DNA from 2 places in the Paraburkholderia sp. SIMBA_027 genome. Region 1 is predicted to be linked to the other one. Evidence: riboswitches for the same ligand, from Rfam matches in the RefSeq annotation. Region 1 holds a riboswitch; the other holds the start of a gene.
The links. A riboswitch is a leader RNA that binds a small molecule or an ion and turns the genes downstream of it on or off. The one in region 1 is predicted to bind glycine.
Positions count from the first base shown of each region.

Region 2: another riboswitch for glycine. It lies ahead of SB764_RS34470 (D-amino acid dehydrogenase); the one in region 1 lies ahead of gcvT (glycine cleavage system aminomethyltransferase GcvT).

Region 1 covers NZ_JAWRWY010000006.1:422,543-428,399, reverse strand. The annotation lists gene SB764_RS14540 (UvrD-helicase domain-containing protein) at 1-115, opposite strand, end outside; gene SB764_RS14535 (oxidoreductase) at 477-1,538, shown strand; gene SB764_RS14530 (hypothetical protein) at 1,806-2,153, shown strand; glycine riboswitch at 2,401-2,511, shown strand; glycine riboswitch at 2,568-2,693, shown strand; gene gcvT (glycine cleavage system aminomethyltransferase GcvT) at 2,818-3,936, shown strand; gene gcvH (glycine cleavage system protein GcvH) at 4,007-4,387, shown strand; gene gcvP (aminomethyl-transferring glycine dehydrogenase) at 4,485-5,857, shown strand, end outside.
Region 2 covers NZ_JAWRWY010000026.1:62,212-68,068, reverse strand. The annotation lists gene SB764_RS34490 (hypothetical protein) at 1-63, opposite strand, end outside; gene SB764_RS34485 (hypothetical protein) at 338-520, opposite strand; gene SB764_RS34480 (FAD-binding protein) at 531-677, opposite strand; gene SB764_RS34475 (2-dehydropantoate 2-reductase) at 937-1,893, opposite strand; gene SB764_RS34470 (D-amino acid dehydrogenase) at 2,193-3,398, opposite strand; glycine riboswitch at 3,460-3,551, opposite strand; glycine riboswitch at 3,556-3,645, opposite strand; gene SB764_RS34465 (threonine aldolase family protein) at 4,169-5,266, opposite strand; gene SB764_RS34460 (AraC family transcriptional regulator) at 5,345-5,857, opposite strand, start outside.

The DNA.
Region 1 (5,857 bases):
CGATCTTCTGCGTAATGACGCGCGTCTTGCCGCTGCCCGCGCCGGCGAGCACGAGACAGGGACCGTCGAGATAGCGCACCGCTTCGTTCTGGGCGGGATTCAGGCCTGCGGACATCGTTGCTGGATTGGAAAAACGGGTGGTACTGCCGGGTAGCGTGCGGCGCAAACCCTGCGCATGATGCAGACGATGCTCATGGCGCGGCGGCCCTTCACGCGAGAGCCGCGATGTTAACACGATGCGGTGTCGCGCCGATGCCGCCCCGCTAACGGCGCGACGCCGCATCCCGCGCGCATCAGGTCACAGCGTCGTGTCACAACGACACGCCGCGTCGACCAGCCGATCCAGCCGCACGCCGATCCGTCCCCGCAGCGCCCCGCCACGCGCGCCGTCGTGCGTGCCACAATAACGGGCTCCCGCCACCCGCGGCATCGCTACCCGCCGTGCCGCTCCCACGCTGGAAAGAGGACGCGCTTACATGACAGCACCGCTGCAAATCGGCCTGATGGGCTATGGCTTCGCCGGCCAGACCTTCCATGCACCCGTGATCGCCCATAGCGGCACGGCGAATCTGCCCGTCACGCTTGCCGCCATCGCCACGAGCCAGGCCGAGCGTGCGCAGGCCGACTATCCGGACGCCGCAATCGTCCCCGATCTCGACGCGCTGCTCTCGCTCGACGCGATCGAATGCGTCGTGATCGCCACGCCCAACGACACGCACTACGAACTCGCGCGCCGCACGCTGGAGCGCGGCAAGCACGTGCTCGTCGACAAACCGGTCACGCTCACCGCCGAGGAAGCGCGCACGCTCGCGGCCATCGCGCAGCAGCGCGGCCTCGTGTTCGCGCCGTTCCACAACCGTCGCTGGGACGGCGACTTCCTCACAGTCAAGCAGCTGATCGCGAACGGCGAGCTGGGCCGCGTCACGCATTACGAATCGCACTTCGACCGCTTCCGTCCGCAGGTGCGCCAGCGCTGGCGCGAGGACGCGACGCGCGGCGGCGGCCTGCTCTACGACCTCGGGCCGCATCTGATCGACCAGACGCTCGCGCTGTTCGGCGCGCCCGAGTCGGTCACGGCCTTCGTGCACACGCGCCGCGACCACGCCAGCGCGCCCGACTACGCGCACCTCGTGCTGCGCTACGACGGCCTCGACGCCGTGCTGCACGCGAGCGCGCTGGCCGCGTACGCGCCGCGTTTCGCGATTCACGGCACGCGCGGCAGCTACCTGAAAAACGGGCTCGATACCCAGGAGGACCAGCTGAAGGCGGGCCTGCGCCCCGGCCAGCCCGGTTTCGGCGACGGCAACGAAGCGGGCCGACTGCACGTCATGGCCGACGACGGCCAGGAGTCCGACCGCGACGTGCCCAACGCCGCGGGCAATTACGCCGACCTGTACCGCGCGCTCGCCGCCGCGATCCGCGAGGGCACGCCGTTCCCGGTGAGTCCGCAGGACGCCGTCGACGTGATGACGATCGTCGAGCTGGCGATGCGCAGCGCCGAGGAAGGCCGCACGATCGCCTTCACGCGCGCTCAGTGAGCACGCAGCGCGAACCTCGCGCGAACCGACTGCCCGGCGAGGCCGCGCGGCTTGCAAACCGCCGACGCGTCTGAAAGGTCCATACAAACGGTTACAAGTCTGCGCCGCCGTGCGGTCATCGCACGGCGCGCGCGACGCGTTTGCCGACGAACAACGCCAGAAACAGAGCGATAACGTTCTGCATCTTCCGGGGTGCAGGGTTCGTGGCGCGCGCCAGCCCGCCCCGGACCGACAACAAGGAGAGTCTCAATGACCCGATTGAATTGTGTGAACCGTGCCATCCGCCTGAGCTGCGCCGCCGCGCTGATCTCGACGCTCGCCGCATGCGTCGTCACCCCGCCCGCGCAGCATTCCGGCTCGAATCCGCATGAACTGGCCGTCGACCGCCTGCATCAGGTCGACGCCCGCATCGACACCCTGGGGCGCCGCATCGACGCGCGCGTGAACCAGGGCTACTATCCGCCGCCGCAGGGCGCCGCGCTGCATCACCGCCTCGACACGATCCGCGGCGAGGCGCACGACATGGCTGCGCAGCACGGCGGCGGCATCTCCGGCGACGAGCAGCACGTGCTCAACCAGGAGCTCGATACGGCGGCGCGCGCCATCGGCGAATAAGCCCGCGCAAAACCACCGCGATCACATGGGCCGCCTCGCGCGGCCCGTTTCTTTTTTTGGCGCGCATGCGCGGTCGCGCGCGAGCGGTTCTTTCGGGGCCGCATGCGCGCAAGCCTTGCCGGGCGGCGTTCGGCGCATGGCCCGCCAGCACGCGCGGCCGGCTGGCGCAGGTTCCACTCCCGTTCCGCCGCCACGGTGCGCCTAATTTTTCCGCATTGACACAGCCCGCCGGCGTCCAGCACAATCGCTGCGCGCGCCGGGAGAGCGCGACGTTCGCGAGTCGAGTCAATTTCGAATCGCAACGCCGCCGCCGAAGGGGCAACCCACAAACTCTCAGGCAAAAGGACCGTGCGCGCCGGACCGCTGCTTCGCCTGTTTCGCACCCGCGTGCGAGACGCGCGAGACGGCACTCAGGTCCGCAACTCTGGAGAGCGGCAGTAGAACGGCGGAGGGATCGTAACCCTGGCGTTCAGGCTGCCCACCGAAGGGGCGCGCGTCGATCGACGCAATCTCTCAGGTACCGAGGACAGAGGGGCCATGCAAGAACCGACCACGGGCATCGTGCCTGCGGCGAGTCCTGCATGGCCTTTTTCGTTTTCGCTCGAATTCCGGCGGGACATTCCCCCGGAGTCGCACGAAAACCCTCGCGACCGCCTGAGGCCTCATGACCGAACTCAAACGCACTCCGCTGAACGACACGCACCGCGCGCTGAACGCCCGCATGGTCGATTTCGGCGGCTGGGACATGCCCGTCAACTACGGCTCGCAGATCGACGAACATCGCGCCGTGCGCACCGACGCCGGCATGTTCGATGTCTCGCACATGTGCGTCGTCGACTTCTCGGGCGCGAAGGCGCGCGAATTCTTCGCCCACGCGCTCGCCAACAACGTCGCCAAGCTGACGACGCCCGGCAAGGCGCTCTATTCCTGCATGCTCAACCCCGAAGGCGGCGTGATCGACGACCTGATCGTCTATTACTTCGCCGACGACGCGTTCCGCACCGTCGTCAACGCGGGCACCGCCGACAAAGACATCGCCTGGTTCGAGAAGCTCAACGCCGAAGGCGGCTTCGGCCTCACCATCACACCGCGCCGCGATCTCGCGATCGTCGCCGTGCAAGGCCCGAACGCGCGCGAGAAAGTCTGGGCCGTCGCGCCCTCCTCGCGCAGCGCCACCGAAATCCTCAAGCCCTTCAACGCCGCGAAGATCGACGCCACGCCGTTCGGCGAGCTGATGATCGCGCGCACCGGCTACACCGGTGAAGACGGCTTCGAAATCGTGCTGCCCGCCGCCGCCGTCTGCGAGTTCTGGGACGCGCTGCAACGCCAGGGCGTGAAGCCCTGCGGCCTCGGCGCGCGCGACACGCTGCGCCTCGAAGCGGGCATGAACCTCTACGGCCAGGACATGGACGACAGCGTCTCGCCGCTCGACGCGGGCCTCGCCTGGACCGTCGACCTGAAGACGCCGCGCGAGTTCGTCGGCCGCGCCGCGCTCGAAGCGAACGGCACGCGCTCGACCTTCGTCGGCTTGATCCTGCAGAAGGAAAACGGCAAGGCCGGCGGCGTGCTGCGCGCTCACCAGAAAGTGCTGACGCCGCACGGCGACGGCGAGATCACGAGCGGCACCTTCTCGCCGACGATGCAGGAATCCATCGCCTTCGCGCGCGTGCCCGAGGGCGTGCAGCCGGGCGACGTCGTGCAGGTGCAGATCCGCGACAAAGCCCTTCCCGCAAGCGTGGTAAAACTGCCGTTCGTGCGCAACGGCAAGGTGCTGGTCGCCTGATCCGCAAGGATTCCGGCGCGCACGCCCACCCTCTTTTCAAGTCATAAACGAACCACGCACTGGAGCAACCATGAGCATCCCGGCCGATCTGAAATACACCGAATCGCACGAGTGGATCCGCACCGAAGCCGACGGCACGCTGACCGTCGGCATCACCGATCACGCGCAGGAAGCGCTCGGTGACATCGTCTTCCTCGAACTGCCCGAAGCCGGCCGCGCCGTCACGGCGGGCGACGCCATCGCCGTGATCGAATCGGTCAAGGCCGCCTCGGACATCTACGCGCCGGTCTCGGGCGAGATCGTCGAATCGAACTCGGCGCTCGTCGACGCCCCCGAAGGCGTGAACGGCGCGCCCTACGAGTCGTGGCTCTTCAAGATCAAGCCGGCCGCCGACGCCAAGCTCGACGCGCTGATCGACGCCGCCGCCTACGAGAAGGCCATCGGCGCCTAAACCCCGGGACGGCTTTCGCAGAAGGCCCGTCCCAACGCACAGGCGCGGCGGCATCGCGGCACTACGCGACGCGCCGCCCGCGCCGGCAGGAAACCTCATGAAGCTCGAACACCCGGATCGTCTGATGAACACCTCGCCCACGGCTCTCTCGCTCGCGGCGCTCGAAGCGCACGACGCCTTCGCCGCCCGCCACATCGGCCCCGACACGGCCGACCAGCAAGCGATGCTCGACGCGCTCGGCTTCGCGTCGCGCGCGGCGCTGATCGACGCGGTGATTCCGGCGAAGATCCGCCGCACCGAGACGCTGCCGCTCGGGCCGTTCTCGCAGCCGCGCTCGGAAGCCGAGGCGCTGGCCGCGCTGCGCGCGCTCGCGGACAAGAACCAGGTGTTCCGCTCGTACATCGGGCAGGGCTATTTCGACACGCACACGCCGGCCGTCATCCTGCGCAACGTGCTCGAAAATCCGGCGTGGTACACGGCCTACACGCCGTACCAGCCGGAAATCTCGCAAGGCCGTCTGGAGGCGCTGCTGAACTATCAGCAGATGATCGTCGACCTGACGGGCCTCGCCATTTCCAACGCATCGCTGCTCGACGAAGGCACCGCCGCCGCCGAAGCGATGACGCTCGTGCAGCGCGTGGGCAAGTCGAAGTCGAACGTGTTCTTCGTCGCCGACGACGTGCTGCCGCAAACGCTCGAAGTCGTGCAGACGCGCGCCAAACCGATCGGCATCGAAGTGAAGGTCGGCCCCGCCGCCGAGGCCGCGCAGGCGAACGCCTTCGGCGTGCTGCTGCAATATCCGGGCGTGAACGGCGACGTGCGCGACTACCGCGAACTCGCCCAGGCCGTGCACGCCGCGGGCGGCGCGGTGATCGCCGCCGCCGACCTGCTCGCGCTCACGCTGCTCACGCCGCCCGGCGAATGGGGCGCGGACGTGGCCGTGGGCAACTCGCAGCGCTTCGGCGTGCCGATGGGCTTCGGCGGCCCGCACGCCGCCTACCTCGCGGTGAAGGACGACTTCAAGCGCCAGATGCCGGGCCGTCTCGTCGGCGTGACCGTCGACGCGCAGGGCAACCCGGCGCTGCGCCTCGCGCTGCAAACGCGCGAACAGCATATCCGCCGCGAGAAGGCCACCTCGAACGTCTGCACGGCGCAGGCGCTGCTCGCGATCATGGCCAGCATGTACGCGGTCTATCACGGTCCGCAGGGTCTGAAGCGCATCGCGCAGCGCGTGAACCGCGTGGCCGCCATTCTGGCCGCGGGCGCGCAGAAGCTCGGCTACACGCTCGTCAACGCGTCGTTCTTCGACACCATCACGTTCGAAGCGGGCGCGCGCACTCAGGCGCTGCATGACGCGGCGCTCGCGCGCGGCATGAACCTGCGCCACGTGAGCGAAACGTGCGTGGGCGTCTCCGTCGACGAAACCACCACGCGCGGCGATCTGGCCGATCTGCTCGCCGTGTTCGCGCA
Region 2 (5,857 bases), on a different contig from region 1:
CATCGCCACGGCCTTGTCGAACGCGCCGAATTCGACGATCAGCGAAGCATTGCCTTCTGACAAATCGACGATGTCAGCCAGCGCGATGCAACGCTCGCGAAAGCCTTCGACGATGCCCGTGTCTAGCTCTCACATCGCGATCGGCGACCGTGGCAGAAGTTGCGGCACGCAATCGGCGGCATCGAAAATGGTCGGGAATCCGAACACCACGAGCAGGCGATGTACGGGGTTGATGACTAGCGTAGTCTTCGCGCGCAGCACGGAAACGCCGGTACCTTCGGAGCCCACCAGCACGCGCGACGTTGAAATCGTTCGCCGGCTGCAGCTGGTCGGCGCTTTAGCCCGCGACGCGGCGCTTGAGTTTGGGAAAGCCTTCGCGGATGGCGTCGCCGTATCTCTCCACGGGACCGAGCAGACCCGAGACAATTTCCGCGCGTCGGCCGCCCGCCGCGAGGTGCTCGCGCAACGCGGCGGCGTCGTTGAGCTGATCGCAGATCACGCCCGGCCGCACCTTAGCCACGAGGCTCGTCTCATCGGTTTTCCCCGATGGTCGTGAGGTACTTCGACGCGTCGATGATGACCGCCGCGTTGACCGACTGCCCGCACATCGACGTGCCCCCGCCACGCGTGAGCATCGGTAAGTCGGCTTCTTGGAACGCGCGCATGGCTTCCACCACGCGACGATGCTCGTGCGATGTCGTCGGGCATGCCCGGCTGCGACAGCGTGAAGTCCACGTCCGGCACTCATCATAAACTCCGCGCCCAGCTCAGCAAGATGACCGCGCAGTGCGAAGCCGGTAGTCTCTACCAACTGGTTTCGCTTCCTGAAGCTCGGCACGCAGCGTCGCGCTCGGCGCGTAGCGCCTGATACTCTTCGGATCGATAGCCAGGTGGGGCGCAGCACCGATGGTGAGGGTTGCGCCAATAGCACTTGTATTAATTCGCGCTGTGTAGGACGTACGTTTGCAGATGCGCATAGGCAACCCGCAAGTATGGCGTATCGATCTGGTGGCGTGCCGCGCGGGCGATCATGTCACCGACGATCGCTTCCGACTCGATACGCGGGGAGAGTCGCGCAATATCGCGCATCATGGATGCGGCCCAGGTCGACTCTGCATCCAGCAAAAAGCGACGGACGCCGTCCACGACCTGCGGGCTGAGATCGAAGCCCTCCGCCCTGGAGACAGTTACACACTCTTCGATCAATGCGGAGATCAAGTTCTTGCCATCAGACGTTCGCAAGATATCGCACAAGCGCCCGCGCATCAGGCAGGTCGCGGCTGCGCCTGAGGACAGCATTACCCACTTCTGCCAGAGGTCAGCATCAACTCTCTCGGACAACACACGCAAGCCCGATGTGGCGGCGAACGCCGCATGGAGCTGCCCGACCAGATCGCGTTGCGACGGATGGCGCGCACCGACAATGAGCTTGTCCTGATTGCCCATGTGCACGATGCTGCCGTCCTCTGCGCTCGACGCCGCGATATACGAGACGCCCCCCAGCACACGCGCTCGACCATAGCGACGGTCTAGCGTGTCGTACACCGCCATGCCGTTCAGCAGGGGGAGAATACCGGCTGCGCCGGCTAGCGCGGGCGCCAACGAATTCAGGGCGTCGTCGAGGTCGTACGCTTTGCAGGTGAGCAAGACCAGGTCGTAGCCCGGCCTCACTGCGTCCGCGGCCACCGTACGGACCGCCGAAGAGAAGTCCCCCAATGAGCTCGATACACGCAATCCATCGCGCATCAACGCTTCAGCGCGCCGGGGACGCACCAGGAACGTTACATCAGCGCCGGCCTGGATCAAGCGGGAGCCATAGTAACCACCCAGTGCGCCAGCGCCAAGGATAAGAACTCTAAGCCTTTCATGACGGTTGCTCATATTGTCTGCCATCGAATGTCCCGCTCTGCGTGATATGTGGCGTGGTGCCCGGTCCCATTCTATGAGGGCGAACACCGCTATAGATGAGATACTACTATCAAAGTAGTATCTCATCTATAAAAACGATAGGGGCCCGTAGTTACCGTACTTTCGCCGCTGCTGCGGAAAGACAAAAACCCGATAGACCGAGGTGATGTCGATCTGCCACTGCACTTGCAGGCGACTGACTTGCAAATGGGAGTTTCCGAACTCTATCCGGGCGAGTTGTGGCAAAGCACGCTCTGTTGGCAAACGGCAATGTTGCCATTCGCTCAATCTACACCGATCATGGAGGAAACGGCCTCCGCGGTTGCCGCCGACAAAGTCCAGCCCAGATGACCATGTCCCGTGTTGTAAAAGACACCAGGGCGCCTGCCACGACCCACGCGCGGCAGCATGCTTGGCAGCATCGGTCTCAGTCCTGCCCATGGAATAACTCGCGAAGTGGAGACGACAGGGAAGTATCGACGCACCCAATTGATCAATGGTTCGATCCGATCCGAACGAATATCCCGGTTCACGCCGTTGAACTCTGCTGTGCCCGCAACCCGGAACCGGTCTGTCCCAAGACGGCTGGTGACGATCTTCGCGCGGTCATCGAGGATGCTCACCCAGGGAGCGCTGCTCCGACTCGGTTCATCATCCAGATGTACCGTGATCGAATAGCCCTTGACTGGATAGACGTTCACATGATCGCCCAGCATCGCAGCGAACCGGCGACTGCCGACGCCGGCACAGATGACGATGCGATCAAAGACTTCGCGTCGTTGGTCGGAAGAAATCAAAATCTTGCCGCAGTCCACGGATTCGACGCTGTCGATTGCCGTGTCGTAGTGAAATTGCACACCGCGACGCTCGCAGGCCGATGAAAGCCCTCCGGTAAATTTGTGGATATCCCCGGACGAATCCGACTCAGTGAAAAATCCTCCTTGAAAGCGGCCGTGAAGAGTCGGCTCGATTGCGCGCATCTCCTCCGGCGTCACTGGGCGACGATCCAGCCCCCCCGCTCGCAGCAAGGTATTCACGCGCATTGCTGCTTCGTGCTCCTTGCGCGTTGCATAGAAGTGCAAGATTCCGCGCTGCTCGAGATCGAACTGGATGCCCTCGCGCTCCGCAATGTGGAATAGGTGTGCGCGTGCAGCGATCGCAAGCCTCACAGTTTCAATCGTGTTCGCTTCGTATCGCGGGATGTTTCCGAGAAACTCGGCAATCCAGCCGTACTTGTGTAAGCTTGGCCGCGGATTCAGTAGCAGCGGTGCGTCGCGTGTGAACATCCAACGCAGTCCTTTGAGGACAGTGGCACGGCTGTTCCATACCTCCGCATTGCTGGCCGAGAGCTGGCCACCATTCGCGAAGGACGTCTCCATTGCGGCATAGCGATGCCGCTCGAAGACACTGACGCTATGGCCGTGATTCGAAAGGGCATAAGCGGTAGTGACGCCGGTAATACCGGCGCCAATGATGGCGATTCGTGACATGTTCTGGTCCAGATTGTATTGAGCATCGCCAGCGATATGTGTCGCCGACGCGGATGCCCCATCTGTCCGTTTACCTGAGAGTTTCGCCACTGTCCCTGTTGCGTTACGGCGGTGGCTCCCCTTCGGTGGGCGCACGAGGCGCCGCTCTCCAGAGCGTCCTCGCATCACGGTCCTTTTGCCTGAGAGTTTCCGGGGCGGTTGCTCCATCGGCGCCGCTCAATCGAGCGGTCTCTCCCGTGATGCACGAATACAACGATTGCAAAACTACCATGACATGCATCGGACAATAGCTAGGCTCACCGCTTGACGCGGACACCCCGATGCATCTTGTCGGAGGAGTGGATCCTTCCAACGGCAGGAGTAGTACGCCCTGCATCGCCAACGCGTGAGGCAGCTGCTCCACTCACGCCAATCCTGTGCAGCCGTTCGAATTTGCGAGACATTCCTCTGCAAAGTGACAGGTCGGAACTCCCTTTCGACAAATTGATCGGTGCCAACCTGAACGTGCGCTCCGTTATCTGCCCCGGTCGTGTGCACACCCTATGAACGACTGCGTCGAGACGCGCACTGACTTCCTGATCGCTCGAGCCTTTGGTTCCGCCCTGCCATTCTCGATAGACGCGTGGCAACGCACTTGCGCGCATTGCCACGCGCCACCAACGAGTTGGTGTGACGAGCTGATCGAGAGATAGCGACCGTCACGAGGGCATCGTCACCCCCGCTTTTACTGCTATCAAGGTAATACTTTAGGCTGACGCCAAAAAATGTAATTAATAGCCGGCCCCAGACGACACCTTGCCGCCAGGTCCACTCACGCCAGCGTTACGTGCGTTCTCTTGTGCGACGACCGAAATGATATCGATGGCTTCCTGTACCTGCTGGCGAGTTATGTTCAGATAAGGAATGGCGCGTACGCCATCTGCGCCGGACGGCAGTACATACAGACCCTTGTCGTAAAGACGCTCGACGAATGTTCCAGCGGGAAGCGAAGAGACGCCGAAACGCACGATGTTAGTTTCGATCGCGGAAACATCGAGCGAAATGCCAGGCAGACCTGCGATACCGTTGGCGAGCATTCGAGCATGCTCATGATCTTCCTGAAGCCGTTCACGATGATTGCGCAGTGCATGCAGCGCACCTGCCGCGATAATCCCGGCTTGGCGGAAACCACCGCCGATTTGCTGCTTGAAACGACGCGCGCGAGCAATGAAGTCACGGGAGCCAGCCAGCGCTGAGCCTACCGGCGCACCGAGGCCTTTCGAGAAGCAGACGCTGACCGAATCGAAGTGGCGGGCGTATTCGCGCTCGGGAATCCCGGTGGCAGCTGTCGCATGCCATAGCCTCGCGCCGTCCAGGTGCAATGCGAGCCCGCGCTGTCGGCCAAGCTCGCAGACAGCCTGAAGTCGCTCGATCGGCCACACCTTGCCGCCACCGATGTTGTGGGTGTTTTCCAGACACAGCAGCTTGACCGGTGCGGGAATCGTGTTGGGGAAGAACCGATGCGACACGCCGAGTGCATTCGACACGTCTTCCGGGGTGAATACGCCGCGCACGCCGGGCAGCAGACGCGGGAGCACTCCAGAGAACGCCGCCGGCGCACCGCCTTCAAGAATGTAGACATGGGCATTTTGATCGAAGAGCACGGCATCGCCCGGCTCGGTGTGCGCCCGGATCGCGACCTGGTTGGTCATCGTGCCCGTCACCATGTAAACGGCATCTTCCTTGCCAAGCAGTTCCGCGACTTCTCGCTCAAGTGCTTTGACGGTCGGATCGTCGCCGTATACGTCGTCGCCGACTGGTGCGTTGGCTATGGCGTCGCGCATGGCCTTGGTAGGCTGGCTGCAGGTGTCGCTTCGCAGATCGATCATAGTGTGCTCCCGAATCAGGTGAATAGTGAGCACAGCTTCAGCCACATACCGGCCGGGGATTTGGACAAACTTGCGGATTTACTGCCGAGCGATACCCGGCGGCACGCCGAAGAAGCGACTGAATTCCCGACTCAAATGCCCTTGATCGCAGTAGCCGACCTCAATGGCAACCTGCCGCAGCGGCACCCCCCGAAGCACAAGGTGCTTAGCCAGCGCGACTCGGCGTTGCACAAGGTACGCATGGGGCGCGACCCCGACTGATTTCTTGAACTCGCGCAGCAGGTGGTAAGCGCTCATCCCTGCTACCTGGGCGATTACGTCGAGCGACGGATTATCCACAAAATGGGCATCGATATAGTCACGCGCCCGCCTCACCGCCCCTGGCATTGCTCCCCCGATGGAAGGCCGACGAGCTGTAGACGCGTGCCTCAACACGAGTTGGGTCATCGCGGTTGTCAGTCGGGATGTCTTTTCAAGCTGGCTCGCGTCGTGAGATTCCGAGCAAATGTGTGCGGTGCGAAATAGCAACATCGTATCCGGGTCATCCATCACGACATCGGGAAAATGCACGGACCGCTGCGGTGCGCCGTC